3 regions of the Serratia symbiotica genome follow, and region 3 is predicted to be linked to each of the others. Evidence: predicted binding sites of a transcription regulator. Region 3 holds the regulator's gene; each other region holds the start of a gene.

Region 1 (10,358 bases), 690 kb from region 3:
GTTGCTGCCTTCCTACAACTGGAATTATTTAGGGTATAACTTTAATTATTAATGCATAAAATAATAGCTGTACTTAATACCGTTCCACTTTTGCCAGAGTATGTTTCCTGCCCGAAAACGGGCTGATGGTTTTCATAGAGTGGCGTACCTTCTGGCTTTGTTGAATAAATAAAGATTGTGCTGCTGTACCGGATACGTCGCATTTGGCACAGTAGAAAATCAATCAGTTAGAGGGTGACAGATGGCGATTTGATTGAGCGACACAATTTTTTATGTTGCAAAAATTGCATTCGGTAATCAGTTCCCCGATTGATTTAACAAAGCCAATGGGAAGTAAAAAACGATACAAATGATGCCATCGCTATCGTTGAAGCTGACAGTCGGCTGGGCGCGTTATGTGCCGGAAAAAAACGTTGAGTAGCAGAATATTTCGCCAGCGACGCATGGGGAACAGAACGGCCCTCATCAATCATATACAGAGGGCTGGGCCTGGAATACGGTATTGCCATGCCGGAAGGCGCTCATAAAATCATGGTCTGTCTGCCGGGATATCGGGAAGATGCCGAAAAATGAACTGACTACGCTAAGCTGGCAGTTGTTCCAAGAGATGCTGCAAAAATTGCAGAGCTGTCAGCAGCAGATAAAAGAGCTGGACGTACGCCATGCGCATATCAATCAGTAAAATGGATATCCTCAGGCTGGAGAGCATACCGGGTATTGGGACTCTGGGGCATCGGCGCTAACGGTGTCACCGGGTAACAGCTCTGATTTTCAGAATGGCCGACATTTTGCCAGTTATCTGGGACTGGTATCTAAAGAGTACAGCAGTGGCGGCAAGGTCAGACTCCAGGGGATAACGAAGCGCGGGGATGGTGCTATTCACGCTGCCCGCTCTGCGGTCTACCGCGTTGTTAACCTCCCGGATGAACGGTGCAGCGGCCTGCAACGCCGGCTGTAGGAATAATCACGCGAAGCGGCGTGAATAAAGCCATTGTGGTACTGGAGAACAAAATGCACGAATGGCATGGGCGCTGGTAAATCAAATAAAGTCAAAGGGTTGATATGTTGGCAGTGAGAACCGACGCTCTGTGAACCTGGCAAATAGCTCGGCTGTCATAATCCATGACACTAATGAGGCCAGAGAGTACGGTTCATCAGGACGCACCAAGCCGAATATATGTTTGTGACTACATTGTCAGGAAAAGGCCTGCCCACACTTGCATTGGGTCGGTGTCCATATAAGTTATCTAGATCCACGCCTTTTCCGCATTGGTGATGCCGCAAGAATCACGAATAAAAATCACGTATACTCACGCATCTGGACACTCTATTCGCAACCGGATAAAGAATACGCTTCATGGCAGGAAAAAAAACAACCAATAAAACAAACGCGGACGAAGCCAGAAATAGCCCACGAGATCGTCAGATGGAAGGGCTGAAGATGCCACCACATTCGCTGGAGGCTGAGCAGTCGGTATTGGGTGGTTTGATGCTCGACAACGAACGCTGGGATAACGTATCAGAGCGCGTGGTCGCCAACGACTTCTTCAGCCGTCCGCACCGTTTGATCTTTACCGAGATGCAGCGCCTGCTGGAAATGAGCAAACCGATCGACTTGATCACCCTGTCTGAGTCCTTAGAACAGAAGGGTGAGCTGGATTTAGTAGGCGGTTTCGCCTACCTGGCTGAGCTGTCGAAAAACACCCCAAGTGCCGCTAACATCAGTGCCTATGCCGATATCGTGCGCGAGCGTGCGGTGGTGCGCGAGATGATCTCGGTAGCCAATGAAATCGCCGATGCCGGCTACGATCCTCAGGGGCGTAGCAGCGAAGATTTGCTCGATCTGGCAGAATCCCGCGTTTTCCAGATTGCCGAAAACCGTGCCAACAAGGATGACGGCCCAAAGGGCATTGACCGCATCCTCGAGGACACCGTCTCGCGCATTGAGCAACTGTATCAGCAGCCGCACGACGGTGTTACCGGTGTGGATACCGGTTATCAAGATCTCAATAAAAAAACCGCCGGTTTGCAGAAATCCGACCTGATTATCGTTGCCGCCCGTCCATCGATGGGGAAAACCACCTTCGCGATGAACCTATGTGAACACGCCGCGATGACGCAGGAAAAACCGGTGCTGATCTTCAGTCTCGAAATGCCCGGCAACCAGATCATGATGCGTATGCTGGCATCGCTGTCGCGCGTGGATCAAACGCGCATCCGTACCGGGCAGCTCAATGATGAGGACTGGGCGCGCATCTCCAGCACCATGGGTCTCCTGCTGGAGAAGCGTAACATGTACATCGATGACTCTTCCGGCCTGACGCCAACCGAAGTGCGCTCCCGCGCGCGGCGCATTTTCCGCGAGCATGACGGGCTTAGCTTGATCATGATCGACTACCTGCAACTGATGCGTGTACCCGCCTTATCCGATAACCGTACGCTGGAGATCGCCGAAATTTCCCGCTCGCTAAAGGCGTTGGCGAAAGAGCTTCAGGTTCCAGTGGTGGCGCTGTCGCAGTTGAACCGTGGCTTGGAGCAACGTGCCGACAAACGCCCGGTCAACTCTGATCTGCGTGAGTCTGGCTCCATCGAGCAGGATGCCGACCTGATTATGTTCATCTACCGTGATGAGGTTTATCACGACAACAGCGATTTGAAAGGGATTGCCGAAATTATTCTGGGTAAGCAGCGTAACGGTCCGATTGGTACCGTGCGGCTGACTTTTAACGGCCAGTGGTCGCGTTTCGATAACTATGCAGGGTCACACTATGAGGATGAATAATCAACTTAGGAGATAACAATGAAAGTGGCGACCGCAGTAATCGACCGCAGCGCTCTACGACATAATCTGCAACAGGTGCGCCGCCAGGCACCGCAAAGCCACCTGATTGCCATTGTGAAAGCAAATGCTTACGGCCACGGCATGCTGGAAACAGCACACACTCTGCAAGATGCCGACTGCTTTGGCGTGTCGCGCATTAGTGAAGCGTTAGCGCTGCGCTTCGGCGGTATCGTCAAACCGATCCTACTACTGGAAGGTTTCTTCTCTGCCGAAGATCTACCGTTATTGGTGGCGAATAACATCGAAACCGTAGTGCACAGCAGCGAACAGTTGGAGGCATTGGAGCAGGCCAAACTGGCACACCCGTTGCCGGTGTGGATGAAACTGGACACCGGCATGCATCGCTTGGGCGTGCGGCCAGAGCAGGCCGAAGCCTTTTACCAGCGCTTGTGCGCCTGTCACAACGTGGCGCAGCCAGTCAATATCATGAGCCACTTTAGCTGTGCTGATGAGCCGGGATCTGACGCAACCCTAAAACAGATCGCCTGCTTTGAGCAGTTTGCCCGTGGTAAACCAGGCCAACGTTCGATCGCCGCTTCAAGCGGCATTCTGCTGTGGCCGGACGCACATAACCAGTGGGTACGGCCAGGCATTATCCTATACGGCGTGTCGCCACTGGATAACGCCAACGGTAGCCAGCACCTGCTACAGCCAGCGATGACGCTGAAGTCTAGCTTGATCGCCGTGCGTGACCACCTGGCCGGTGAGCCGGTCGGTTACGGTGGCACTTGGATCAGCCAGCGTGATACCCGCCTGGGCGTGGTGGCGATAGGCTATGGTGACGGTTATCCACGCAGTGCTCCCACTGGTACGCCGATCTGGCTGAATGGGCGCGAAGTGCCGATTGTTGGTCGGGTATCGATGGACATGATCTCGGTTGATCTAGGGCCTGATGCCACCGACAAAGTCGGGGACGAGGCCGTGCTGTGGGGCCAAGCACTGCCAGTTGAGCGCATCGCCATCTATGCCGGCATCAGTGTCTACGAACTGGTCACCAAGCTGACGCAACGTGTGGCGATGGAATACATTGGCGATTGATCTGCCGCATGTTGGGCGTGCCAGCGTTAATCTTCACTGCATCACTTTCGCTGGTCGCTTTGCTAATTACAGCCACTGATGCGCCTCCCTCTTACCTCATCACGCGCCCAATCAGATTGAGAGAAGCGCTTTTGCCGTATGCGCGGATAAAGCTAAAATCGAACGCGATTTTGCGTCGTCACGCTGTACCTACACCGCGATAATTTAGGAGAATAATCTGTGTTCCATAACGTTGAGGCTTATGCTGGCGACCCTATCTTGTCGCTAATGGAAAAGTTTAAACAAGATCACCGTGCGCACAAGGTGAACCTGAGCATCGGCCTATACCACAATGAGCAAGGCATTATTCCGCAGATGCAGGTAGTCGCCGCAGCGCAAGCGCAGTTGAGCCGTGTCGAACAATGCGCATCATTATATTTGCCGATGGAGGGTCTACAGCCATATCGCACTGCCGTCCAGCAGTTGCTGTTTGGCTCGCAGCACCCAATGTTGCGTCAGGAGCGCATCGCCACCATTCAGACCGTTGGCGGTTCCGGTGCGTTGAAGGTAGGGGCAGATTTCTTGAAAAACTATTTCCCTGATTCACAAGTGTGGGTCAGCGATCCGACATGGGAAAACCATGTCGCTATCTTCAATGGTGCTGGCTTCAAGGTGAACACTTATCCCTACTTCGACACTGGTAGCCTGGGCGTAAAGTTCGACGCCATGCTGGGTGCATTGAAACAGTTGCCAAGACACAGCATTGTGCTACTGCACCCTTGCTGCCACAACCCGACCGGCTCTGATCTGACCACCGCCCAATGGGATGATGTAATCAAGGTGATCGCTGACCGCGCACTGATCCCGTTCCTGGACGTTGCCTACCAGGGCTTTGGCGTTGGCATGGATCAAGATGCCTACGCCTGCCGTGCCATCGCCACCGCCGGTCTGCCGTGCTTGGTAAGCAATTCGTTCTCGAAAATCTTCTCGCTGTATGGCGAACGCGTCGGTGGGCTTTCAGTGGTGTGCGAAAGCCAAGAGGTCGCCATCCGGGTGCTGGGCCAGCTTAAGGCTACCGTGCGCCGTAACTACTCCAGTCCGCCGAGTTTTGGTGCACAGGTAGTGGCCAAAGTGTTGAACGACGCGCCACTGAAAGCCCAGTGGCAGAATGAAGTGGCAAGCATGCGCACCCGCCTCCTTGAGATGCGTAAAACGCTGGCGGAAGCACTGAAAGGCGTACTACCGCAGCACAATTTCGATTATCTGCTGGAACAGTGCGGTATGTTTAGCTACACAGGCCTCAGCGCAGCGCAGGTTGATCGCCTGCGCGAAGAGTTCGGCGTTTACCTGCTCCACAGTGGTCGCATGTGCGTGGCTGGCTTGAACCATAACAATGTGCATTTTGTAGCCGAGGCGTTTGCCGCAGTGCAGTAAACCCTGCCAGGGGGAGCTAACAGTTAGGGGGGATATACCCTGCTAGACCAGCGCCACTAAAAGCGACGCATGGAAGTGGCATTTCTCATGTGACTACCACGTTATGTGTAACGGGTCATAGGGCGAACTGGGTGAAAAGTTACTTTTTTAACAGTGAATTGAGGAAGCGCCCGGTGTGCGAAGTTACGCAGTCGGCTACGGTCTCTGGCGTGCCAGAGACCAGGATCTCACCACCGCCACTGCCGCCTTCCGGCCCCAGATCGACGATCCAGTCTGCTGTTTTTATCACGTCTAGGTTATGCTCAATGACCACGATGGTATTGCCCTGATCGCGCAGTTGGTGCAACACCGCCAGCAGTTGTTGGATATCGGCGAAGTGCAGACCGGTGGTCGGTTCATCGAGGATATACAGTGTCTGGCCAGTGCCGCGCTTAGACAGCTCGCGTGCCAGCTTGACGCGCTGCGCCTCACCGCCGGACAAGGTGGTGGCCGACTGGCCGAGACGAATATACGACAGGCCAACATCGATCAGGGTTTGCAACTTGCGCGCTAGCGCTGGTACGGCATCGAAGAAATTGCGCGCTTCCTCGATAGTCATCTCCAGCACTTCGTGGATATTCTTGCCCTTGTACTTTACTTCCAGCGTCTCGCGGTTGTAGCGCTTGCCTTTACACTGGTCGCACGGCACGTAGATATCTGGCAGGAAGTGCATCTCCACTTTGATCACGCCATCACCCTGGCAGGCTTCGCAGCGGCCACCTTTGACGTTAAAGCTGAAGCGGCCAGGGTTGTAGCCACGGCTGCGTGACTCAGGTACACCAGCGAACAGCTCGCGCACCGGCGTGAAAATGCCGGTGTAGGTGGCTGGGTTAGAGCGCGGAGTACGGCCGATCGGGCTTTGATCGATATCGATCACCTTATCGAAATGCTCCAGGCCGGTCACTTCGCGGAATGGCGCAGGTTCGATGATGGTGGCACCGTTGAGCTGGCGTTGGGCGATCGGGAACAGCGTATCGTTGATCAACGTTGATTTACCGGAGCCGGAAACTCCGGTAATGCAGATAAACAGGCCGACCGGCAGCGTCAGCGTTACCCCCTTCAGGTTGTTACCACACGCGCCACTCAGCTTTAACACTTTAGTCGGGTCGGCCGGCACGCGCTGCTGCGGTATGGCGATTTCGCGCTTGCCGCTGAGGAACTGGCCAGTCAGTGAGTCCGGCTGTGCCATGATCGCTTCCACGCTGCCTTCCGCCACGATCTGACCACCGTGCACGCCAGCGCCGGGGCCGATGTCGATCACATGGTCAGCGGCGCGAATGGCGTCTTCGTCGTGCTCTACTACGATCACTGTATTGCCCAGGTTGCGCAGGTGGATCAGGGTTTCCAGCAGGCGTTCGTTGTCGCGCTGATGCAGGCCGATCGACGGTTCATCCAGCACGTACATCACGCCCACCAGGCCAGCGCCGATCTGGCTTGCCAAACGGATACGCTGTGCCTCGCCACCGGACAGCGTTTCCGCCGAGCGTGACAGCGATAGATAGTTTAGCCCCACGTTGACCAAGAATTTCAGGCGATCGCCGATCTCTTTCAGCACTTTCTCAGCAATCTTGGCGCGTTGGCCGCTGAGCTTCATGTCCTGGAAGAAGGTTAGCGCATGGCCGATGCTCAGCTCGGAGATTTCTGGTAGCGTGGTATCTTCGACGAATACGTTGCGCGCTTCTTCTCGCAGACGGGTGCCATGGCACGAGGTACACGGGCGGTTGCTGATAAACTTGGCTAGCTCTTCGCGTACCGCGCTGGATTCAGTCTCTTTGTAGCGGCGCTCCATGTTGTTCAGCACGCCTTCGAACGGATGGCGGCGTACGGTGGTATCACCGCGATCGTTGATGTATTTGAATTCGATTGAATCTTTGCCGGAGCCGCTCAGCACCGCTTTCTGCACCTTGTCGCTCAGGCTGTTGAACGGTGCTTCGACGTCGAACTCATAGTGTTCCGCCAACGAGCGCAACATCTGGAAGTAGTAGAAATTGCGGCGATCCCAACCACGGATCGCACCGCCAGCCAACGACAGCTCCGGGTTCTGTACCACGCGCTCTGGATCAAAGAACTGCTGCACGCCCAAGCCATCGCAGGTCGGGCAGGCACCGGCTGGGTTGTTGAACGAGAACAGGCGTGGTTCCAGCTCGCGCATGCTATAGCCGCATATCGGGCAGGCAAAATTGGCGGAGAATAGCAGCTCTTCGGCCTTTTCACTGTCCATGTTAGCCACCAGTGCAGTACCGCCGGACAGCTCCAGCGCGGTCTCGAACGATTCCGCCAGGCGCTGCGCCAGGTCTTCACGCACCTTGAAGCGGTCAACCACCACTTCGATAGTGTGCTTCTTTTGCAACTCCAACTTCGGTGGATCGGAAAGATCGCACACCTCGCCATCGATGCGGGCGCGGATATAGCCCTGAGAGGCGAGGGTTTCCAGCGTTTTGGTGTGCTCGCCCTTGCGGTCTTTTACCACCGGGGCCAACAGCATCAGGCGTGTGCCTTCCGGTTGGTTGAGCACGTTATCGACCATTTGGCTGACGGATTGCGCCGCCAGTGGCGTGTGGTGTTCCGGGCAGCGTGGTTCACCAACGCGGGCGAACAGGAGGCGCAAGTAGTCATGGATCTCGGTAATGGTGCCGACGGTAGATCTTGGGTTGTGCGAGGTGGATTTCTGCTCAATGGAGATCGCTGGTGATAAACCTTCAATGTGGTCGACGTCCGGTTTTTCCATGAGCGAAAGGAACTGGCGTGCATAGGCGGAAAGCGACTCAACGTAGCGGCGCTGCCCTTCGGCATACAGCGTATCAAAAGCCAGCGAGGACTTGCCGGAACCAGATAAACCGGTGACGACGATCAACTTGTCACGCGGGATAATCAGGTTGATGTTTTTGAGATTATGCGTTCGAGCACCACGAATTTCGATATTATCCATATACACTTCCCGTCTTGATGATACACCGCACCTGCCAGCGATTTTTGTCAGCGGTTTAGTGATCAAACGCGCAAAAACCAGCACAGCCCCAGTACGCAACGCATAATTATGACACAAAAAACTGAGTTAATATCCAGTATACGAATGTAACTAGGCCGGTTGGAAAGACAATTGCGGAATGCAAAACGCAAAACGCATAACCTACACGAGTGTGGTTTTAGACTCATCGTGTTAGACTTATTCGCTTATGCTGTATAAGAATCAATCATCGGGAGAGTGCTCATGGCCAGCAGAGGCATAAATAAAGTAATTCTGGTCGGGAATCTGGGCCAGGATCCAGAAGTTCGTTACATGCCGAATGGGGGGGCAGTGGCCAACATTACCTTGGCGACCTCCGAAAGCTGGCGTGACAAGACAACTGGCGAACAGAAAGAAAAAACCGAGTGGCACCGTGTGGTGTTGTTCGGCAAGGTGGCCGAAGTGGCGGGCGAATATCTGCGCAAAGGTTCGCAGGTGTATATCGAAGGCTCCCTTCAGACGCGCAAATGGACCGATCAGGCCGGCGTAGAAAAATACACCACCGAAGTGGTGGTTAATATTGGTGGCACCATGCAGATGCTGGGCGGTCGCCAGGGCGGCGGCGCTCCAGCAGGCGGTGGTCAGGGTGGTTGGGGTCAGCCCCAGCAACCGCAGAGTGGCAACGCGTTCAGCGGTGGCCAGCAGGAGCGCCCAGCACAGAACAATGCCCCCGTGGCCAGCAGCAATGAACCGCCAATAGACTTTGATGACGATATTCCGTTTTGAATGACATAAAAGCTGCTCGATTACTTGCAGGTAGATGACTTTCAACCAGAGGCCTACTCTACTCGGCCACGGTTAAGGTGCCTGTCGCGAAGCTATCTATGCGATTTCCTAATGAAAAAGCGCCAGTTTAACTGGCGCTTTTTCATTCTGTAGTAGCTCAAACTTAATCTGACATTCACTCATTTTTCAGACCCAAATTTGTCAGTTGAGTCTGACTGTCCGATGCGATAAATAAACTCTCAAGTTGCTTTTCTTTCGCCAAACCCTTGCTGCTTTCCCAAGTCTGCCAAGGCGTTTTTCCATAACAGTATCGTCATGAATGGGGCGCTCACGGTTGTAAAAATAGAGCCATTGGCTGAGTTCTCGCTGGATTTCATCAGATTTACGGTAAATCTTACGGCGATACATGACATCGTAGCATTCCGTTTTCATTGTCTTGTGAAACCCTTCACAGATGCCGTTTGTCTGCGGGCTGTAAGCCTGGGGTCGTGTATGCTCGATATCTTCAATATTCAAATATAATTCAAACGCATGACTCTCTTTTTTGCCACAGAACGCCGTCCCGCGATCAGTCAATATCCGTAACAACGCTATCCCTTGCTCATCAAAGAACGGCAACACTTGCTCATTGAGCATTTCTGCGGCAATCAATGCATTCTTCTCGGTATAGACTTTGGCAACAGCAACACGGCTATAAGTATCAATAAAGGTTTGCTGATAAATTCTGCCAATCCCTTTGATATTGCCGACATAATAGGTGTCTTGTGCACCCAGATAGCCTGGGTACTGTGTCTCTATTTCACCGTGAGCTTCTCGTTGGGATTTAGCTTGCTCCAGTGCCTGCAACTGAGCCTCGGTGAGAACACCGCCCTCCTGAGCCATCTTGGTTTCCAACGCAGTGAGCCGCTTTTTAAAGCATTCCAAATCATATCGTCACCAAACAGAACGAACCCCGCTGCCTGAAATCAGTATTCCTTGGCGACACGGTGCTAGCCATAAGCGGGGAATTCATAGGCCATATTTACGACGGCTTGTTCGATATGAGCTTCAACACGATTTTTTTCGATAGGTTTTTTACGACTGATTTCCTGTAGCGCCAACTCGCCACCTTGTTCGTAAAGCGTTTTGAAACGATAGTAGCGGTCTCTGCTGTAGCCCATAATTTTACAGGCTTCCCGAACATTACCCAGTTGTCGTGCCAGTTCTCACAAACCGAGTTTAGGTTTAATGATTTTTGCTGTCTGATTCATTTTTCACCTCTCTGGTATTTTTTATATACAACAAGAGAGGTCA
Region 2 (11,106 bases), 1.3 Mb from region 3:
GGTGGCCAAATTCAGTGTGCCACTACACAATGACTCTTTCATGCAACTCAACAGAACGTGAGAAGCAGAGGGTCTTGCGGGCCAACCTTTTGATTCAGGGTTCTCCTGGCACCTACAGCACGACGCACATCGGGCGTCCTGAAACCGGGTCCGGGTGAATCTCCGTCTTAATTGCAAAGACCTGTTGCAGCAGCGCAGGAGTCATCACCTGTTCAGGCGTGCCGCAGGCCACCACGCGGCCTGCGGACATCAGAACCAGATGGTCACAGTAACGGCTGGCCTGATTAAGATCATGCAACACTGCGACCACGGTTCTGCCCTGCTGCTGCCGCTCTCGTAACAGGGCCATCAGCTCGATTTGATGATTGATATCCAGCCAGGTCGTTGGCTCATCAAGCAGTAGCAGCGGGGTATCCTGCGCCAGCGCCATGGCAAGAAATGCCCGCTGACGCTGGCCCCCAGATAGCTCGCACACCTGCTGGGTGGCCAACTGGGCGATCTGCGTCTGTTCCATGGCCGCCTGCACCTGTTGGCGATCCAAGGTTCCCATGAAGTAGCACAAAGTACATAGAAGAGCATTTCATAATTTAATGTCCAACCAACATCTAGTTTAGCATACCCAAACCAAGGGGCTTGGCTCGAACTATCTCCGGGTAAAAACAGCATTGACCGCAATGTTTCCATCCACGAGTCAACAAGAGTTACCTGCTACCATTAGCGTCACAAGAAAATATGGAGGGATAATTCGACAAAGCCGCTTGACTAAAAATATTTTTGATGAGGATAAACCTGAATTTTCATTCACGTATACATAATAGGCTATGAACCCACTAATCATAAAAAAGAGATCAACACCAATGGAACCATTGATAAATAATAGGTCAGCTACTTCGCCATATGTTTTGCTTAAGTCTTCTCGGAAATGGAACATAACGACGAGAAAAACGGCAAGTCCACGCAACGCTTGAACTGAGTGAATAGTGTCACTTTTCATTGTAATCAATTGTTTATAAGTAAATTTATGTAGATGGTAACACTTTTGGTCTTGCTGATAAACATGAACCCATCAACATATTCTTAACCTACTGATTATCGCGTTGGTATAGCATTGTGCAAGTGGTCAAATCTCAGGAAATCCCCTCTACGGCACTGTACGTTCCTCTCTCGCGTTATTTGCGAGATGCTAGGTTTTGACGATCAAACATTCGTTTTTGATCGCCAGTATCGATTTGTTACCAACCGGGAGAAACTTCACTTTGAGCGATCCAATCATTCCGTGGGTAGGTGGAAAACGACGCTTAGCTAAGCATCTACTACCTCTCTTTCCTCAACATAAATGTTATGTAGAGCCTTTCTGTGGCGGCGCGGCATTGTTTTTTAGAAAGAAGGCATCAAAAGTTGAGGTCATTAATGATATCAACGGTGAGTTAATAAATTTGTATCGCGTGGTCAAAAATCATTTAGAAGAGTTTGTGCGTCAGTTCAAATGGGCACTAAGTAGTAGACAAATATTCGATTGGCAAAAAGCCACTCCAACTGAAGTGCTGACCGATATACAACGCGCTGCACGATTTTACTATCTTCAAAATATGGCCTTTGGAGCTAAGGTTGAAGGCCAAACATTCGGGACTGCAACTACGGCCCCAGTGGGGATAAATCTTCTTCGTTTAGAGGAAACGCTCTCTATAGCCCATCTACGGCTTGCACGTACCACGATAGAACATCTTAGCTGGGTTGAATGCATAGAGAAATATGATCGCCCTCATACCTTGTTTTACCTTGATCCACCATATTGGGGTACGCAAGGTTATGGCGTTGAGTTTGGTTTGGAGCAGTACGAAGCCATTGCTCGCTTGGCTCGAACAATCAAAGGTAACATGATCATTTCAGTAAATGACATACCAGAGATGCGACAAGCCTTTAGCGATCTTCAAATCGAAGTGGTCAGTTTAAAGTATTCATTAGGTAACTCCTCCTTAGCTCGGTGCGAGTTAATTGTCAGAAACTTTACATAAGTCAGCGTTGTAATCAATTCTGGACTGTCCGAAAGCTTCAACTATTTGCGTTTTTGTAAGTCCAGAATCGCGCTCAAAACAGTCTTGATTTTTTCGCCGCGCTACAAAGGTGGTCAACAAGTTACATATTTGCATTGCGGGATATAATCCGAACGCTACAATCTGCCATAACCTCCAAAAGGGTGAATAGGTAATAAGTTCATTATTTATAAGTACTTAGCTGATACCGTGTAAGGAAAGTATCTCAGTAAGAATGAGGTTAGTTCACGAAAAGACAAAAATCAATAAATAATTTCCTTAAAGGAAACAAAAAAGTAAACATTATCCCATTAAGACACAAAATCTCTGATTAAGTTACTGAAATGAAATTAATTCTTGAAGAATAGATTTTTAGGCTTAAAATCTAAGTAGTGAAAACAAGGGTATAAAAATGAATACGATAGATATAACTAAAACCATAAGCATGGCATTATCTGAAGTTATGACTTCCGAGGGAATCGTCAAAAACAAACAAGCAGAGTATATAAGAAATATCATTGGAATTTCATCCGTACAAGCACACAGAAAGTTGAACGGAACTGTACCCTGGGATATAAAACAACTTGAGAAAATGTTGTTGAGCCTTAATAATTCATTGTCAAATTTCTTCCTTAAGGTAGAAAGAAATGAATATCAAAAAGTTCAAGCAAAATTACTCATAAATGGAGTTGATTCAAACTGTCTAATATACTTATCAAATGAAGCCAACTCAGAGACTGCAGTGGCAGCCGTTAAGATAAACAATGATTGGAAGATAATTAGCACCACAGAAATAAAGAAGAATATCGAGATATATAACGGTTATAAAAGTATAAAATTAATTGAACCATTAACAAATGCATCATTAAAGAAAAAGACAAGCCTAGTTATACTAGATGATGATATTAATATAGTTGAATTCCTAACAAAAGAACTCAATACCTATGAAATAGATATAGAAGGTTACACAAAACTAGATGAATTAAATAAAAAGATATTAAACTCCCCGGCAGAGATATACATATTAGACTGGTTGATTGGCACAACAACAGTATTCAATAGTATAAGAAAAATCAGAGAATCACAAAAACCTAATGCTTTAATAATAGTATTGACAGGTCAATGTGGAGATGTGGTAGACAGTGAAATACTAACAGCAATAAAAGAATATGACATATCTAGCCCATTAGAAAAACCTGTGCGGCTACCAATACTTAAACACTATTTAGATAGATACTTGGAGGCAAAATGAAAGATATCTTAAAATATAACGGTAGCCTATTATTCGATAGTAGTTTCATTGTTGCTCCATACGACTATGAAAAAGAAAAATCCATAAAAAAATTGACACCTTTGAACTCAAATAAAATTTACAATTACGCGAAAGAACCATTTAGTATAGACTATAAAAAAGTAGAGAAACTAAATATAATTAATGGTATGGGCGTGACACTTGGTGATTCAATAATAGGAATATGTTGCATAGATATTATAAAAAAAATCAACCCCAACATTCAAATAAACATTATCAGACCTAAATCTTGTGATAAATATGTAAACGACATCTATCATATATCACAATTTCTATTCAATGAAATTTTATATATGCCATATCAATTAGATAAACTCAATTCCAACACAGTAAATATTGATATTGGGAATCAATTATACTGGCAAGACTTTAATAAACTTGAAATGCATGATTTTTTTCTTAGAAATTTAGGGGTAGATTATAAATCTATTAAAACTGAAAAACAAAAAAATTTTTTACAAAGGATTTTCCCTAACCATAAAGATAAAAAAAGTAACTATGCTATTTTTTGCCCTTATGCAAGTACAAAATTAAGGTCTATACCAGAAAAATTTCACAAAAAAATAATAAGAATGTTGATTGAAAAAACCAATATGCAAGTTTTAGGGTATTCAAAAATTGAAATACCAGGATATAGATTTATTGGTAATCTAACAAATACCACCCATGATTTCATTTCAGTCATAGCTCAATCGTCATACGTATATACCGTAGATTCATCGGAATTACATATTTCTGCTGGTTTTGAGATCCCTACTTATTGTTTATTCACGTCAATTAAACCAAATTTAAGATCAATTTATTATCCAAACTGCCAATCTCATTACATAGGATTTAAGCGAGTTGAAGGTCTTCATCAGAGTGATGATGGTGAAATACTAAGAGAAATAATGGGGAATTATGAAACACTTTTCAATTTTTAAAATAGCCATGGGTACAATTATTTTTTTTATATCTATAGTAACCACAGCTAATGCAACTGACAATTTATCGTTGATAAAAGGGTCAGTTGAGATTAATTTTTCTTTTAAAGAAGTTATGGAAAGAAAAAGCAAGAAAATTTACACATCCACTCCATGGACAAAAAAAACGATCTTTGAAGGTGTTAAATTATCTGACCTAATAGGTTTTAAAGGAGACAATAAAGGTAAAATAAGATTATATGCTCTTGATGGATATTGGGTCGAAATACCTATCAGCGATATTATTAACTATGAGCCTATCCTTGCTTACAAAGCAAATGGGAAACTATTACATAGAAGAGACTTTGGGCCTTTCTTTTTAGTTTATCCGTATGATGAAATGGAGAATGAGTTAAACACCCCTGTATATCATTCCCGTTCCATATGGCAAGTTAATAGAATTGAGGTAAAAGGTGAAAATTTATAGATCATTACTGATAATATTATCAACCTTATTTCTAATTTCATCTCTAGCATGGATTACCAAGTTATATATATCTCTGGACAGAGATTCATTTTATGCCATATCAGGAACTCAGGAAAACTACTCATGGGCAGTAGCTAAACTTACAATGTCAATTTCAGACTTAAAGAGTGTTATTATTGAAGAAGAAAAAAGTAAAAATTACAATAAGAGTAAAATAGAGGACAGTCTAGATATTCTTTTTTCCAGACTCTTTGTACTATCGGATAACGTAGAGTCTACCCAATACCTATTTTTACAAGAAGGGTACTCCGAGACAATTAAAAGATTGAATTACTACGTAAGAAAGCTAGAGAGTAATTTAAAAGAATCTGAAAAGGTAACTAAAGAAATTAAACAACTGGCTGATACGCTAAGAAAGGAGTCTAACAAAGTTGCCAATCTTGCAGACCACGCCTGAAACATATCAAAGAACTATTGCCTTAAATGATTTTCTGCAAAAAAGAGACAAACTAAGATATTTATTGGTGATAACATGGTTATTAACAATAACCATGAGTGTTTGCACTTATTTATATATAAAAAATATAAGCCATGCTTTAGAGAAAGAGAGAAATGCAGTTTTTAGTAAAAACGCATTTTTAGCAAAGGTGGGTCACGAGTTGCGAACTTCTTTGCAGGTAATTATTGGCACAGTAGACAACCTCACTGAGGTTGTAAACCGAGATAACAACAATGATGTTCAAATACTTAATAATGCAACAAATAAAATATTGCGACAGATCAAAGATCTTACAGATTATGTAAGGATTGATAGTGGAGTAATTGATATAACCCCCTCTAGTTTCTCAATAGGAGACTTAATCCGAGACGCAGTACACGATTGCAATATAATATATGGCAAAACTGGTGTCGAAATAGAATTTATTATAGTACAGGATTTTATGATAACCGCTGACAAAGAAAGGACCTACCAAATTATTGAGAATCTTGTATCTAATGCATTTAAATACACTGATAAAGGAAGTATTAAGGTATCATTTGACATTTCAGACTCAAACATTCTAAAAATATATGTTCGTGATACAGGGATAGGTATTGCACAGTTAAATTTAGCTAAAATATTCATACCATTCACGAGATTGATTGATTCAACCTCTAATGTTCCTGGTACTGGAATGGGATTAGCTATAGTTAAAGGAATAGTTGAAGCAATGGGCGGTAAAATACAAGTCGAGAGTGAAGTTGATCACGGCACTGTGTTTACAACTAGTATCCCTCTACACTCACAGCCAATCAAGAAGAAAATCAGTAAATTAGATACTAAACTATCAAATAATATATCAGCATATGAATTTACACCAAAATTCGAGGTGTTAGTTATTGACGATGATGGGGATGTATTAACAATTATTCAGAAAATGATCACTAGAATGGGTCACAAGTGCGATATCACTCACTCACCAGAGCGAGCTATTCAGAAAACCTTGAGAAAACCCTATAATATTATTTTAACTGATCTTCAAATGCCTTGCATGACAGGAATTGAATTAATTGAAAGAATACAAAAAAGAGGCAACATGAACAACAACACTCCTATCATAATTATGACAGGATACGATATTAATGAATTCGAAACCAAAACACCAATATTAAAAAAACCCATTAGGAGCGCAGAAATGGAATTAATAATTAATACCTATGTTAATAAAAGCCATGATCATAAGACTTCCTAGATACGCTAAAGCTTTGGTAATGGATTCATTCTAAACTAGGTCTTAGCATCATGGCAATCAAGAGCCATATCGATCTGCTTAGAGGATAGTTCAATGTTCGCACTATTATCGGCGAGGGAGTAATTTTTTTTCGTAAAGATGACTATTCCGTTTAACTGCCCGCTGCGGGGCAAGGCAAACAGGCAGAGGTGGATTAGTTCTACTCGTTGAATAGTCTGAAAAGATCCGCCATCCTTTATGAAACGCGAGACGATTATTAGGTTGCAGTCCAGAACTGGTGTACTTTTTGCTTAAGTGACGTGGTGTAAAGAAAAGCGCAGCCTATTGCAGGGCTGCGCCAGTACATATCAATGCTGGATTTTGGCCAGGTCATCGGCGGTCAACCCCGTCATCTTCATGACCAGGTTACGATCAAGACCGTTGGTCAGCATTGTGCGGGCAACGGCAAGCTTGCCTTCTTGGCGGCCTTCTTGGCGGCCTTCTTGGCGGCCTCTAGCTTCACCAAGCTGGATACCTTCCTGACGTCCTTTATCTTCCAGTTTTTGTGCAACGGTCATAAGCACCTCCTCATGTTGTGGCACACGACGCGCCAGTTCGCGGATAAACCTCTCCGGGGCTGCCGTGTCACCAACCTGTAGCATGTAATTCATCAATGATGTCAGTTGCTCCTGCGTAGTATATCCGGACAGCAGCAACGTGACCAGTTGTTCCAGCAGGTCAGCCAGGTCGCGCTGACGGATGTGTTTCTGTAAAAGCTCCAGGATGGCCATACGGCGATGCTGCATGATTTGCTCATCCGGGATGACTGTGACATCGACCAGGGGAAACGCTCCCGCATAAAGCTGTGTGGCCAGTTCAGGGTCACCAAACTCATCCAGCCAGCGCATCGAGTACGGATAAGGCGTCACCTGACCGTGGTAGAATAACAGTGGAACCACCAGAGGCAGCTGCTCGTTACCCGCATCAAGATGGCGTTGCATCGCCGCGATACTGTATCTCATCAAGCGAAAGGCCATATTCTTATCAGGGGAACTTTGGTGCTCGATAAGGCAATAGACAAAGCCGATACCCTTCCCCGCCTTGAGTGAATAGAGCACATCGGAATAATAGGCACGCAAATCTTCTTCAACAAAGCTGCCCGATTCCAGCTTTAACGTACTCAAGTCACAGTGTGTGAGCACTGCCGGCGGCAAATGCAATTGCAGGAAGTCACGCGCTGTTTCCGGATGGGTCAGAAACTGCTTGAACACGGCGTCATGGGGAATGGGGGTCGTTTTGCTCATCAGTTACCTGCTTCGGGTGACGATGGCCTGGGCGAACAGGCGCCCTGACGGGTAAAGCACCAGGCTGCTCTCGATATTATAGACCTGGCCGGTACGTTTGGTGGCTTCGTGCATGGCGGGTACCAGCAGGCGGCGGGCGCGTTTTTTCAGACTGTTGACGTCCTGGACAAGTTGTCCGGCGGCACAGTCGGGGGAGAGTGGCTCCGAGTGGGTATGGGACATGCCGGGCTTGAGCAGCACCATCATGGCGACGGTATGAGCAAACGCCTCGGTGTCGATATCGATAATCTCGTCTTCAGCACTCTCTGGCTGGACAGGGTGGTCAGTCATCAATTTTTCAGCTGGCGGGGTAATGTGACCAAAGTATCGCATAGTCCGTGCCATTGAGCACCTGTGAGTGACCATCATTGCGCAACACCTGCGCATCACTGAAGGACAACGGCCTCCTGGGCATGCCCACTTTCTCCATCCAGTTATACACGGGTTTTGCAACATATCTGTGGATAATCTCGCCAGTATACACCCTGGACTTAAGTGCAGCTTACGCCCGGTTGCGCAATATTATACTGTTTATACGTCCAGTACAATATTAATGCTTAAGTAAAATTCTGACCAGGAAAGTACACATTGTGAGCAACACCTCCCAGACCATCAAGTCGATGGCCACACTCACCGCGCCAGCAGTTCAGCGACTCAAAGTTCATCCAGGTAAAACAGCCCCCTCCCCTCAGCGCCAGACAGGGGTCAGACTCCATGATACCGGTATCGCCTGTGGCTTCCCCTCGCCCGCTCAGGACTACCTGGAACAACGTCTGTCACTGGATGATATCTGCATCCGTTTCCCGGAAAGTACCTACCTGGTGCGAGCCGACGGCCATTCAATGCGGGACGCCGGTATTCTCGACAGCGACCTGCTGGTCGTTGAGTGCTGTTACCCGGCACGGCACGGCGACATCGTCATTGCGACGGTCGATGGCGCATTCACCTGCAAACGCCTGCAATTGCATCCCCGCCCGTTACTGCTGCCGGCCAACCCAGCCTTTGCGTCCATCGACGTGGATAATGAGGACATGGAGACGGTCATCTTTGGCGTGGTTCGCTACGCTATCCACACGCTTTGACCCTTGCCAACGCCTGTTAAGCCATGTTTGCCCTGGTTGACGTCAACAGCTTTTATGCCTCTTGCGAGACGGTGTTTCGACCTGACCTGCGCGGTAAACCCGTGGTGGTACTGTCGAACAACGACGGATGCGTGGTGGCACGCAGTCAGGAAGCCAAAGCCCTTGGCATAAAAATGGGCGTACCCTGGTTCAAGGTAAGAGCGGAGGCTGAAAAGAAACACTGTATTGCCTTCTCCAGTAATTACGCCTACTACGCCGACATGAGCCACCGGGTAATGACCCTATTGGCCCAGCTGACGCCGCGCGTTGAGGTCTATTCCATTGACGAGGCATTTTGTGACCTGACCGGCCTGCCACTCACCACACTGGAACCCCTGGGAAAACAGCTCCGTGAAACGGTACGCCGCTGCACGCATCTGACCGTTGGCGTGGGCATCGCTCCAACCAAAACGTTGGCCAAACTGGCCAACCATGCCGCCAAGACCTGGCGAAAGACCGGGGGTGTTGTTGACCTGAGTGCCACCGCAAGACAGCGTCGCCTGATGGCACACGTGCCGGTCTCGGAAGTGTGGGGAGTCGGGCATCGCATCGCCAGGCATCTGTCGATGATGGGGATAACCACGGCGCTACAACTGGCGGACTTGCCCCCGGCCATCGCCCGTCGCCGATTCTCGGTGGTACTGGAGCGCACGGTGCGTGAGTTGAACGGCATCGCCTGCCTGTCCCTCGAGGAATTTGCCACACCGAAAGAGCAGATAGTCTGTTCGCGCTCGTTCGGTGAAAAAACAACTGACCTTGATAGCGTCAGTCAGGCAATCTGCGCCCACGCCGAACGGGCAGCGGAAAAGCTGCGCGGTGAACGTCAGTATTGCCGACATGTATCGGTATTCGTGGCAACCAGCCCATTCACGGTGGGTGGAACCGGCTACAGCAATCAGGCCACGACCCGGCTGACGACACCCACCCAGGACAGCAGGGACATCATCCGCGCTGCCCGTCAGGCACTGGCGCGCATTTTCAGGCCAGGGCATCGTTACCACCGGTGCGGCGTCATGCTCGGGGAGTTCACCTGCTCGGGGATGACCCAGTATGGTCTGTTCGACGATACCCCGCCACGGCCGCACAGCGAACGCCTGATGCAACTGCTCGACAGCCTTAATCAGCGAGGCCGGACAATCTGGTTTGGGGGACAGGGCATGCCCGAACGGCCAGAGACCTGGAAGATGCAACGAAAATGGCTGTCACCAGCCTACACCACGCGTCTGCAAGATATTCCTGTCGTTAAATCTTAGTTTTTGTATGTCTATGGGCTTTGTTGAATAAATCAGATTTGGAATAAAGAGCCCCCTGAATGGGCATCTTTCAGGCAACGCGTACACTTTCTGGTATACCAGCGTGCGTCATCATGTTTAATGCACAGATCATGGTCATAGCCTCTGCAACTTGCGCAACATAATCTCACAGCGACAGGTGACCACCAAATAGCTGTTTTACTCTGTACATCGCTGTTGCGGCTATCGAACGTCGGTGGTAGCCTGTCATACTTTTCCACCATATATTGTCTCCGGTAAGGAGCTACTCCTAGATGTCTCGTGGTTTTTAAAAACTGAAATTTTATGCAACGCCACAAACAATCCAAGATATGCATCAATCGTCTCTGAATAAATAGCTTTAATTCCCCCATATTTTTTATTTAAATAAATAATCAATAATTGACTTTAAAATAGCACCTAAACCAACACTGCCTAAAATCGCCAATAATGAACCCATACACACCTCTTGATTTTTTCAGATTCAAATAAATAGCTTTTGAAAAGTCATGGCATATAAGAGACTAAAGCTGGAAGCTATTGAGGTATGAATAGATGATTGTACCATCATCTTTTTTCATAATTTCTTCACCGCCAATAAAATTCCTTCCAAGAGAAATTGAAGGTGCGTTTCCTTCGTCAATAGTTGCTGTGATGTTAAGTAGTTTAGCTCCTGAGGCCTTCATCCCATGCTTAAAATCTTTGAATGATTTTTCTACAGTATCTTTGCCTATACCTTTACCTCTTAATTCACTTCGAACAAACCATCCAACATCAGTAGTTCCTTTATCAAGGCAGACAATAAAAACACATATGGATAATATTTCTTTATTATCATCTAATTTCGCATATGTAAAACGATTGAGATTTTTTTCAGGGGAATCTATAAAAACAAACAAGTCACCAAATAAAGAAGAACGTCTTA
Region 3 (11,106 bases):
TTGTTTAGGTTAATAATTAGTAACATGATATGTGAGGAAGAATTACCTCACGGAATCTATTATAGTCAAAAAAAAAATAATGCAATAACTAATAAGATAAATTAATGACTAGACAAATGTTACAGCGCGCTACAGGCATACCCACCCATGCTTGGATAACGGAGGAAAGGTCTACGCTGGCAGCACTCCTAAAACGGCACCTATGGGCACCAAGCAGATATCGCCTCGCAACTGTGCGAGGCGATATCCGGCAATGGCAGGTGAGCGCTGGGGTCATTTGAACACGCAGCCCAGGTGCAGGCGGTGAAGTTTAGTGGGCCAAATAATAAGCGGCTCGTCACTGCAAATGGCCCTAGCCCGCCCCAAAAGCCGCTACTGCACGTTATTCAGTTTATACCTATGCCTTTACTACGGGATTTTGGGTCTGTGACGCCGCCATGCTCAATGACTGAGGTTGCCCCACGCATCTGGCTTAGTTACCCTTTGCCTCCACGTTAGTCAACATGATGGCATCAATGACAAACGCCTCCTGATCAGACCGTGAAGACCTCGCCCACCTCGCGTTCTGTGCCCTCGTTGCGTTACATACCGCTGTTCAGCAAGGTGCTGTCACCACCCCAACACCCCGAATGCAATATTGCCCACCGGCAAACCGGTTCTGAGTGCCGATGGTAGCTTGCAGGCGCTGGAAGTGACCCAGGGGGGCAATCAGCATTCAGGGCAAAGGGCTGGATGCCAGCCAGAGCGACAAGTTCGCGCTGATTGCCCGCGCCACCGACATCAACGTGCAACTGCATGCCAAAGACGCGGCCATCACGCTCAGAGCCAACCGGGTGGATGCACAAGGCAACGTTACGCCGAACGCCGGTCAGGTCGAGGTACACTGGCGCGCTAGGCGGGATGTATGCCAATCGCATTCATCTGGTCGCCAGTGAAACCGGCGTTGGCGTCAACCGCGGCAACCTCAATGCCCGTGATGGGGATATTACCCTTGATGCCAGCGGCAAACTGACGCTGAATAACTCGCTGGCGCAGGGGAGCCTGAGCGTCAATGCAGCCGATATTGCACTGAGTGGCAGCCATCAGTCCGCTCAGAACGTCACCTTGAACAGCCAGGGCTAATTGGCACTGAACAACACCTCGGTGAAAGCCGGTCAACAGATCGCGCTCAATGGCGGTGAACTGGCGCTCGAGCAAACCACGCTCAGCGCGGCACAGGATATCCGGTTGAGTGCTGCGGGTTTGCTGCGTTCGACCAACAGCACCCTGCTGGCAGGCACGGACGTACAAGGTAACTTGACCGCCACGCAGCGGCTTGCGGTAACAGCCGGTAAGTAGCAGTGGCTGAACAGCCAACTTGGGGCTGGGACTGTGATTGCCGAAGCCCTGCGTGGCTTGGTGCTGGATGGCGGCTCCCAACTGACCGGGCTGAGTGGCGTAACGCTGCAGGGTGGCGCGCTGAATCTGGCGGGGAAAGCTAGTTCCGGTGGGGATTTCACCGTGCAGGGTGCCAGCCTGCAAAGTGCAGCCAGCAGCGTACTCAGCGCACAACAGGATCTTCATTTCACCTTCAGTGGCAACGCGGATTGGCTGGGGCAACTCACTGCCGGGCGCGATCTGGCGTGACAGGCCAATAATCTGAATAACGCGGGCCAACTGGCCGCCAGTCGTAACAGCCAGATAACGGCACAGATGCTTAACAACAGCGGGCTGATGCAGGCACAGGGTGAACAGACGTTGAACGTTGGCCATGGCGGTGCGGGATACCCTGGACGTAAGTGTTTCGCTGTATACCGAAGGCCCACTGAGCGTGTGTGCCGGTGAGTTCCTGCTGACCGCTAAACGGGATGCCGCAGCCACATTGCGATTATTATCACCGATATCTATCCGGCTAACTTTATTGTGTTAATGCGACAAAACTCTATCCGCTGATACTCCAGTCGTGGTGCAGAAAATGGGGAGAGCCTATCAGGTTGCTTCCACTACCGTTACATTGCGGGCGTGCAATAAGACGGCAAGTGTATTTATCGTGAAAGCAAAATATTCTGACCCCATAGGTTCGCAAAAGCTGGCGCTGCTACCTGGGTAACCCAAATAGAATCCGTTGTCTCGGTGATTCGCCGTAATTATGTTAAAATAGGTCATTTAACTCCGGGAGCGGTATTTGCGATGAATTCAACCACCCAGGAAAATCTGTTAGCGCAGGCTGAACAACTCTGTCGGCAACGCAATGTGCGATTAACGCCGCAGCGGCTGGAAGTACTGCGCCTGATGTCACAGCAGCCCGGTGCAATCAGCGCATACGACCTACTCGACCTGCTGCGGATCGCCGAGCCACAGGCTAAGCCACCCACGGTTTACCGCGCGCTCGATTTCCTAATGGATCAAGGGTTTATCCATCGGGTAGAGTCGGCTAATAGCTATATACTGTGCCACCATTTTGGCCAGCCGATGCATACCTCTGCGCTGTTTATTTGTGATCGCTGTAGCCAAGTGACCGAGCGCACCACCGAGGACGTGGAAAAAACGCTGCAAAAGCTAGCGAAAGAGTCAGGGTTTGCGCTGCGCCACAGCGTGGTGGAAGCACACGGTCTGTGTACTGGCTGTGTTGAGGTTGAAGCTTGCGACAGCAAGCATGATTGTGGCGAACACGACCATAGCATCGCCATCAAAAGGAAATAGGCTGGGCTAACAGGATCTCTTTGTAGCTATCGTCAAGCCAGCTATAGTAGCTTCAGGCGTCAATCCGCGAATGCCTCTGGTGCTATTAGCGCTACTTGTTGTAAGTTCCCCAAGATTTCACTTCTTTCTCAGCCGCCTCTTTTTTCTGGCAGCATCAATGCGTATTAGATATTTCCATCATTCTGGTGCTGCAAACCAACTGCCATGCACCCTATGGAGATGCCAGCGCCAGCCCAGCGTCAGACCACGCAGTATGAGGAATACCGCCAGCGCCAGCCACAACCCGTGGTTGCCTAGCCACGGTACGCTAAACAGTGTCAATACATAGCCAACGGCCGCCACCGCCATGCTGTTGCGCATCTCTGCACCACGGCTGGCACCAATAAACATACCATCCAGCAAATAACACCACACGCCAACCAACGGCAAGACAACCTGCCACAGCAAATAATGATGAGCCAACGCACGCAATTCATGCAGCGAGGTCAAGGCCGCCACTATCTGCTGACCAGCCAAGAAGTAGAGCACAGCAAAGGCCAACGCTACCAGGCAAGCCTGACGACAGGCAGCGTGCCATATTTTTCTCAGTTGGCTGTCATCACGCGCACCATAGGCATGACCCGAATGTGCTTCAACCGCATAGGCAAAGCCGTCTAAAGCGTAGGCGGAGAAGGCCAGAAGGTTCATTAATACCACATTTACCGCCACCACCTCGCTGCCTAGGCGTGCGGCAAAGAGGGTCAGCGAGGCGAAGCACAGTTGTAGCAGCAACGAGCGCAACATGATGTCGCGGTTTAGGGCCAGCAAGCGCCTAAGGTTGCCGCGCCAAGCCTGTTGCAACATCAGCAACGATATCCCACGCATGCGCATTACCCGCCACGCTAGCCCTAGCCCCAGTAGCAGCGTGGCATATTCTGAGATGGCAGTCGCCATCGCTGCCCCTTGCACCTTCCAGCCCAGTCCCATTACCAGCCAGATATCCAGCACAATATTCAGCAGGTTGCCGACAATCAGGAAGATCACCGGCGCACGCACATGCTGCACGCCGAGCAGCCAGCCGAGTAGCACCATATTGACCAGTACTGCCGGGGCGCTCAACCAACGAATGTCCAGAAACAGTCGCGCCTGTTCCAGTACCTTAACGTTGCCACCAACGATCCGCAGCGCCAAATCAATCAGCGGGTGGCGCAGCAGCACCATTGCCAACCCGGTCAATAGTGCCAATAGAAGCGGCTGCATAAAGGCACGCGCCAGCCTCTGCTGGCTCTGCGCTCCCAGCGCTTGGGCGGCCAACCCGGTAGTGCTCATGCGCAGAAACAGTAGCAGCATAAACAGGAAATTACTGACCATCGTGCCGATCGCCACACCGCCCAAATAGATCGGGCTATCAAGATGGCCGATCACAGCAGTATCCACTAACCCTAGCAACGGCACGGTGATATTGGAGAAGATCATCGGCAGGGCCAGGTGCCACAGGGCTTTATCGGTGTCGCTGGTAAAGGCAGAGATCAGGTGCATTATGCAATGTTCCCATGGTAGTGCAGTTGCCACATTAGGTGGAGTAAAACGAAACCGCCCCAAAACAGGGGCGGGTTAAATCAGGGGACAACGGTTTAGTTAGGCGTGACGCTTAAATCCAGTCGCCATTGCGGATCACACCGACTGCCAGACCTTCGATAGTGAAATTTTGCTGGCGCAGATCGACCACTATCGGTTGAAATTCGTTGTTTTCCGGCAGCAATTCAACCATGTTACCGCTTTTTTTCAGTCGTTTGACGGTAACTTCATCTTCAATGCGCGCCACTATGACTTGGCCATTGCGCACATCCTGAGTTTTGTGTACCGCTAACAGATCGCCATCCAAAATGCCGATATCGCGCATCGACATGCCGATAACCCGCAGCAGGAAATCCGCGTTTGGTTTAAATAAGGAAGGATCTACCTTATAGTGGCCTTCAATATGCTGTTGAGCCAACAGTGGCTCGCCAGCAGCCACACCACCAATCAGCGGTAAACCTGCTTCATCTTCCATCAGCAGGCGTATGCCGCGCGACGCGCCGGAGATGATCTCGATGACCCCTTTGCGCGCTAACGCCTTCAGATGTTCTTCGGCGGCATTTGGTGAGCGGAACCCCAGACGCATAGCGATCTCAGCACGTGTCGGCGGCATGCCTGTCTGCAAAATATGATCGCGAATCAGTTCATAAACCTCTTGCTGCCTGGTAGTTAGTGCTTTCATTCCACCCCCTGTTCGTTTATACAGTTTTGCTGTAAGTATATACAGGCATGCCTGAATTGGGAACCGACGAATGAATAAAATCAGGGTGTCACGCCCCGTTCAAATGAAGTGTTGCAACAAAATCGACCCCCAAACGAACAGCGCCAACACGATCGCCAGCAACACTGCCGCTGCCCCCATATCCTTTGCACGGCCAGACAGTTCATGATATTCACTACCTACCCGATCGATCACCGCCTCTATCGCGCTGTTCAGGATCTCAACAATCAGCACCAATACCACCGATCCGATCAATAAAATGCGCGCTATCGCACCTACATTCAGCCAAATTGCCAGTGTGATAGCCAGCATGGCCACCACCAATTCCTGGCGGAATGCCGCCTCATGCCGCCAAACAGCGGCAAGTCCTTTATAAGAATAGCCAGCGGCTTTAATAATACGGGTCAGGCTGGTTGCTTGATTTGCCATGTTTCTGTGCCTTTCTCAGGGGTAAATCATAAAAAGAGTCTAGATCACTTAGTGATGTCGGCTCTCGTTTTCCAACACCGCAGATCTGCTACCCGGTTTCTGGTATGCTTGTGTTGCATTGCTAACAAGAGGCTTCACGTAGTTATGTCAGGTTGGCGTAAAATTTATTATAAATTATTGAATTTACCACTCAAATTATTGGTAAGAAGCAAGGTTATCCCTTCAGATCCTGTCAGGGAGTTAGGATTAGATCCCTCACGGCCGATTTTGTATGTTTTGCCTTATAATTCCAAGACGGATTTGCTGACGCTACGCACTCAGTGCCTGGAGCAGGATCTGCCCGATCCTCTTGACCTATTGGAAATCGACGGCACGGTGCTGCCGAGCCACGTGTTTATTCACGATGGCCCGCGCCTGTTCCGTTATTACACGCCGAAGGAAGAGTCAGTAAAGCTGTTCCACGACTATCTGGATCTGCACCGCAGTAATCCGCGTCTCAATATCCAGATGCTGCCGGTCTCGGTGATGTTTGGCCGTTCACCTGGGCGAGAAGGCCAAGGCACACCACACCTGCGCCTGCTGAACGGCGTGCAGAAATTATTAGCTGTGCTGTGGCTCGGCCGTGACAGCTTCGTACGTTTCTCCAATACTGTTTCGCTGCGCCGCATGGCCTCCGAATACGGCACAGACAAAGCCATCGCGCAGAAACTGGCACGCGTGGCGCGCATGCACTTTTCGCGCCAGCGTCTGGCCGCAGTCGGCCCCAGCCTGCCAGCACGTCAGGATCTATTCAACAAGCTGCTGGCTTCCAAAGCGATCGAAAAAGCCGTCGAAGACGAAGCACACAGCAAGAAAATCTCCCTTGATAAAGCCCGACAGAACGCCATCGTGTTAATGGAAGAGATCGCCGCTGATTTCTCCTACGAGGCCGTGCGCCTTTCCGACCGCGTGTTGAGCTGGACCTGGAACCGGCTGTATCAGGGCATCAACGTTACCAATGCTGAGCGCGTTCGCCAACTGGCCCAAGACGGCCACGAGATCGTCTATGTACCCTGCCACCGTAGCCACATGGACTATTTGCTGCTGTCCTATGTGCTGTATCATCAAGGGCTGGTGCCGCCACACATCGCGGCCGGCATCAACCTCAACTTCTGGCCAGCCGGGCCGATCTTCCGTCGCCTGGGCGCATTCTTCATCCGCCGTACCTTCAAGGGCAACAAGCTGTACTCCACGGTGTTCCGCGAATATCTCGGTGAGTTGTTCACTCGGGGTTATTCGGTAGAATACTTTGTGGAGGGTGGCCGTTCTCGCACTGGACGCCTGCTGGAGCCAAAGACCGGCACTCTGTCGATGACCATTCAGGCGATGCTGCGCGGCGGCACCCGGCCGATCACTTTGGTGCCGATTTACATCGGCTACGAACATGTGATGGAAGTGGGCACTTACGCCAAAGAACTACGCGGTGCCACTAAGGAAAAAGAGGGTCTGCTTCAGATGCTGCGCGGCTTGCGCAAGCTACGCAACCTGGGCCAGGGTTACGTCAACTTCGGCGATCCGCTACCACTGACCGCCTATCTGAACCAGCATGTGCCGCAGTGGCGTGAATCGATCGATCCGATCGAAGCCCAACGCCCAAGTTGGATGACACCAACGGTCAACGATCTGGCGGAAAAAATCATGGTGCGCATCAACAATGCCGCTGCGGCCAATGCCGTAAATCTATGCTCTACCGCGCTGCTGGCCTCCCGCCAACATTCGCTGACCCGCGAGCAATTGCTTGAACAACTTGAGTGCTACCTGCAATTAATGCGTAACGTGCCTTACGCCCACGATGTTACCGTGCCGGCTCAGACGCCGGATGAATTGTTGGATCATGCGCTGAGTATGAACAAGTTCGCGGTAGAGCAGGATAACATCGGCGATATCATCATCTTGCCGCGTGAGCAAGCGGTGCTGATGACCTATTACCGCAATAATATTCACCACCTGCTGGTACTGCCTTCACTGATCGCCACTATAGTGATGCATCACCGCAAAGTGTCGCGCAGCGAGTTACTGCGGCAGATTGACCTGATTTACCCCATGCTGAAGGCTGAATTGTTCCTGCATTACGAAAAGGAACAGTTGGCGGAGGTGCTACAGCCGCTAATCAATGAAATGATTCGTCAACAGTTGATCTGTGGTAAAAACGAGGATCTGGTGCTAAATCCGGCTCGTATCCGTCCATTGCAGTTGCTGGCCGCTGGCGTGCGTGAAACCCTGCAACGCTATGCCATCACCATGTCAGTGCTCAGCACTAACCCAAGCATCAACCGTGGTGCGCTGGAGAAAGAGAGCCGTATCATGGCACAGCGCTTGTCGATGCTACACGGCATCAACGCGCCGGAGTTCTTCGACAAAGCAGTATTCGCCACCTTGGTGGCGACGCTGCGTGAAGAGGGCTACATCAACGATATCGGCGATGCGATCCGTGAGCCTACTTTGGAGGTTTACACCATGCTGAGCGACCTGATTACCCCAGAAATCAGGCTGACTATCGAAAGCGTCAGCATGCCGGTAGAAATCAACGCGCAACATGAAGCGGCTACCGAGGAAGCGAAAGAGGACTGAACGGCAACCTGTAACAAATACGCCAAAGGCACCGAGAGGTGCCTTGGTTTATTACCCGCAGTCCGTTAAGAACCCTTATTTTATTTGCCATTTTGGCCCTAATGCTCACCATCCTCACGGACTCCCTGTACGCGCCGGTTGTTGCACGCTGTCGGTGTCCAAACTGGCTGTAACAATGTATGCCTACTGGGATAGGTTCTAAGTTGTCAAATAACTCAGCGCAATACCGATAAATACCACCAGCCCAACGTAATTGTTGTGCAGAAATGCTTTGAAACAGGCTTCACGCTCACGCGTGGCGATCTGCTTTTGCTGATGGATAAACAGCACGCCCACTAGCAACAACGCCCCGTAAAATACCTCACCCAGTTGCGCCAGATAGCCAACCCACAGCAGCAGCAGCAGGGCGGCAAACTGCAACACCCCAACGATCTGCTTGTCATAGCGACCAAACAAGATGGCGGTAGACTTGATGCCGATTTTTAGATCGTCATCGCGATCTACCATCGCATACAGTGTGTCGTAGGCCACAGTCCAGCAGATATTGGCCAGTAGCAGTAGCCAGCAGCTCAGTGGCAGCGATTCACTGACTGCGGCGTAGGCCATCGGGATGCCCCAGCCAAAGGCAGTACCCAGCACGAATTGCGGCAGATTAGTCACCCGTTTCATCAAGGGATAAATCCATGCCAGTGCCAGCGCCGCCAGCGATAGCCAGATGGTCATCGCATTTAGCGTCAACACCAGCCCGAATGAGATCAGTACCAGCGCCACAAACAGCACTTTGGCCTCTTTTTCACTCACCTGACCACTCGGCATTGGACGTTCGGCAGTGCGCTTCACGTGGCCATCAATGGCACGATCGGCATAGTCATTCACTACACAGCCAGCAGCACGCATTAGGAACACGCCAAGCACGAACACCAGCAGGATCGACAACGGCGGCACACCCTGCCCGGCTAGCCACAGCGCCCACAGCGTTGGCCACAGCAGTAGCAGGCTACCGATCGGTTTATCGATGCGCATCAGATGGCTGTAAGCCCGCCATTTGCTTTGAGTCACACTTCCTCCAAGGTATATTTGTCTATATGGGTTACACATACAGCGGTGAAGCCGGTAGAAACAGCTCAGTCAGCAACAGCGGCTTGCCCGCTAGCCTCAGGCGGGAGCGGCGCGCCCATAGCGCATTCTGTCGACCAATATGAATATAATCTCGGGTCATATTGCCGCTGTTAAACAAATAGCGTCCCAGCGGCTGCGTCCCCAGATCCACCAGCACCTGCTCCGGGCCAGTCAGTGTTTCCTGTGGGATCACCGTGCGCCCCAACAGCCAGGGTTGATTGTCGCCCAGTAGCACAATTTCTCGCAGCCAGTAGCGCGGGCTGTCCGGTAGATACTCGGCTTCTTCGCCCAATTGATCACGGGTCAAAAAACATTCGCGCTGCAGTTCGATGTGTACCCGCGTGCAATGGCGCTCAAAACGACAGGTCATGGAACCCAACTCCATCAGCCAGTCGCTGATGGCAGCAGGCAGTGGCGGATACTGATCGAACAACCACTCAAGCGGTGGTAGGATGGAATCCTTATTACCAGACATTGCTCTACTCCACGTCTGGGGCCGCCCCTTACAGACCACGCCAGACGATACAAACTGTTAACAGGGTCGCATTGTAACCTAGAAATACAAAAGCGGCAGGCGGGTTCGTGGGGGTTGCAGTTCGTCAATTTGACAGATCGAAAAGTAGGCTGGAACCCTGTAGATCCATGGCCGCGAAAACGGGTGATAACCCGGTAGCCCACAAAGCTTTAGCCAAAAGCGCTACGCCGACGATCGCCTGACCGTCGGGTGATGAGCGATTTTATTGGCAGCAACTCAGGCGATGTTTAACGCCATTCTTTAAAGCGGTTGATCAAGGCATTGGTCGAACTATCGTGACTGTTGACCTTCTCGTTGCCTGCCAGTTCCGGCAGTATGCGATTAGCCAACTGTTTACCTAGCTCCACCCCCCACTGGTCGAAGCTGAAAATGTTCAAAATGGCACCTTGAGTGAAGATCTTGTGCTCATACAGAGCAATCAGGCTGCCCAAGCTGAACGGGGTAATTTCTCGCAGCAGGATAGAGTTGGTCGGACAGTTGCCTTCAAATACCTTGAACGGTGCCACATGCTTGACATCTTCCGGCTTTTTGCCCTCAGCGGTGAACTCCGCTTCCACCACCTCCAGCGATTTGCCGAAGGCTAAGGCTTCGGTCTGGGCGAAGAAGTTCGATAACAGTTTGGCATGATGGTCACTCAGTGGGTTATGACTGACTGCCGGGGCGATAAAGTCGCAAGGAATCAACTTCGTGCCTTGATGAATGAGCTGGTAGAACGCATGTTGGCCATTGGTGCCCGGCTCCCCCCAGATGATGGGGCCGGTCTGGTAATCAACCAGATTGCCGTTGCGATCCACGTATTTACCATTGGACTCCATATTGCCCTGCTGGAAGTAGGCGGCAAAACGGTGCAAGTACTGATCGTAAGGCAGAATAGCTTCGGTTTCAGCGCCGAAGAAATTGTTGTACCAGATACCGATTAGCGCTAACAGCACCGGCAGGTTCTGCTCCAGCGGGGTTTTTGCAAAATGTTTATCCATTGCGTGTGCGCCACTCAGCAACTGTTCAAAGTTATCATAACCCACTGACAGCGCAATTGATAAGCCGATCGCCGACCACAAGGAGTAGCGGCCACCCACCCAGTCCCAGAATTCAAACATGTTGTCAGTGTCGATTCCGAACTCGGCCACCGCTTTGCCGTTGGTGGACAACGCGGCAAAGTGCTTCGCTACATGCTGCTGGTCGCTAGCGTTATTCAGCAACCAATCGCGCGCGCTGTGGGCGTTGGTCATGGTTTCCTGAGTGGTGAAAGTCTTGGACGCCACCAGGAACAGCGTGGTTTCCGGGTTCAGCGGCTTCAAGGTTTCAGCGATATGGGTGCCATCAACATTGGAGATAAAATGCATGTTCAGGTGATTTTTATAGGGCCGTAGCGCTTCAGTCACCATATAAGGGCCAAGATCAGAACCGCCGATGCCGATGTTCACCACATCAGTGATCGGTTTGCCGGTATAGC

What was found. Region 3 encodes LexA, which represses DNA repair genes until DNA is damaged. Its sites were predicted from a motif close to TNCTGTATGTACATACAGNA; they were not measured.
Region 1: the regulator LexA is predicted to act here: its motif matches at 8,381-8,400, upstream of uvrA (excinuclease ABC subunit UvrA).
Region 2: the regulator LexA is predicted to act here: its motif matches at 8,315-8,334, upstream of umuD (translesion error-prone DNA polymerase V autoproteolytic subunit).

What each region holds. Positions count from the first base shown of each region.
Region 1 is NZ_CP050855.1:233,166-243,523, reverse strand. Features, by position in the region: gene SYMBAF_RS18050 (hypothetical protein) at 560-682, shown strand; gene SYMBAF_RS01275 (transposase) at 746-958, shown strand; gene dnaB (replicative DNA helicase) at 1,358-2,782, shown strand; gene alr (alanine racemase) at 2,801-3,880, shown strand; gene SYMBAF_RS01260 (amino acid aminotransferase) at 4,100-5,293, shown strand; gene uvrA (excinuclease ABC subunit UvrA) at 5,433-8,261, opposite strand; gene ssb1 (single-stranded DNA-binding protein SSB1) at 8,544-9,065, shown strand; partial or broken gene SYMBAF_RS01245 (IS481 family transposase) at 9,241-10,267, opposite strand.
Region 2 is NZ_CP050855.1:856,707-867,812, reverse strand. Features, by position in the region: partial or broken gene SYMBAF_RS18340 (IS1 family transposase) at 23-94, opposite strand; partial or broken gene SYMBAF_RS04550 (ATP-binding cassette domain-containing protein) at 113-538, opposite strand; gene SYMBAF_RS18335 (acyltransferase family protein) at 692-994, opposite strand; gene SYMBAF_RS04540 (DNA adenine methylase) at 1,257-2,015, shown strand; gene SYMBAF_RS04535 (helix-turn-helix domain-containing protein) at 2,446-3,285, shown strand; gene SYMBAF_RS04530 (glycosyltransferase family 9 protein) at 3,282-4,268, shown strand; gene SYMBAF_RS04525 (putative pterin-binding protein) at 4,246-4,734, shown strand; gene SYMBAF_RS04520 (hypothetical protein) at 4,721-5,191, shown strand; gene SYMBAF_RS04515 (hybrid sensor histidine kinase/response regulator) at 5,166-6,467, shown strand; gene SYMBAF_RS04510 (Rpn family recombination-promoting nuclease/putative transposase) at 6,815-7,753, opposite strand; gene SYMBAF_RS04505 (DUF7609 family protein) at 7,754-8,134, opposite strand; gene umuD (translesion error-prone DNA polymerase V autoproteolytic subunit) at 8,380-8,871, shown strand; gene umuC (translesion error-prone DNA polymerase V subunit UmuC) at 8,895-10,163, shown strand; partial or broken gene SYMBAF_RS17530 (IS5/IS1182 family transposase) at 10,234-10,443, opposite strand; gene SYMBAF_RS04490 (hypothetical protein) at 10,706-11,106, opposite strand, start outside.
Region 3 is NZ_CP050855.1:2,891,897-2,903,002, forward strand. Features, by position in the region: partial or broken gene SYMBAF_RS18545 (two-partner secretion domain-containing protein) at 608-1,050, shown strand; gene SYMBAF_RS17940 (hypothetical protein) at 1,123-1,338, shown strand; gene SYMBAF_RS17945 (hypothetical protein) at 1,372-1,626, shown strand; gene zur (zinc uptake transcriptional repressor Zur) at 2,170-2,682, shown strand; gene dinF (MATE family efflux transporter DinF) at 2,860-4,200, opposite strand; gene lexA (transcriptional repressor LexA) at 4,313-4,921, opposite strand; gene SYMBAF_RS14370 (diacylglycerol kinase) at 5,021-5,389, opposite strand; gene plsB (glycerol-3-phosphate 1-O-acyltransferase PlsB) at 5,534-7,999, shown strand; gene ubiA (4-hydroxybenzoate octaprenyltransferase) at 8,198-9,097, opposite strand; gene ubiC (chorismate lyase) at 9,090-9,593, opposite strand; gene pgi (glucose-6-phosphate isomerase) at 9,881-11,106, opposite strand, start outside.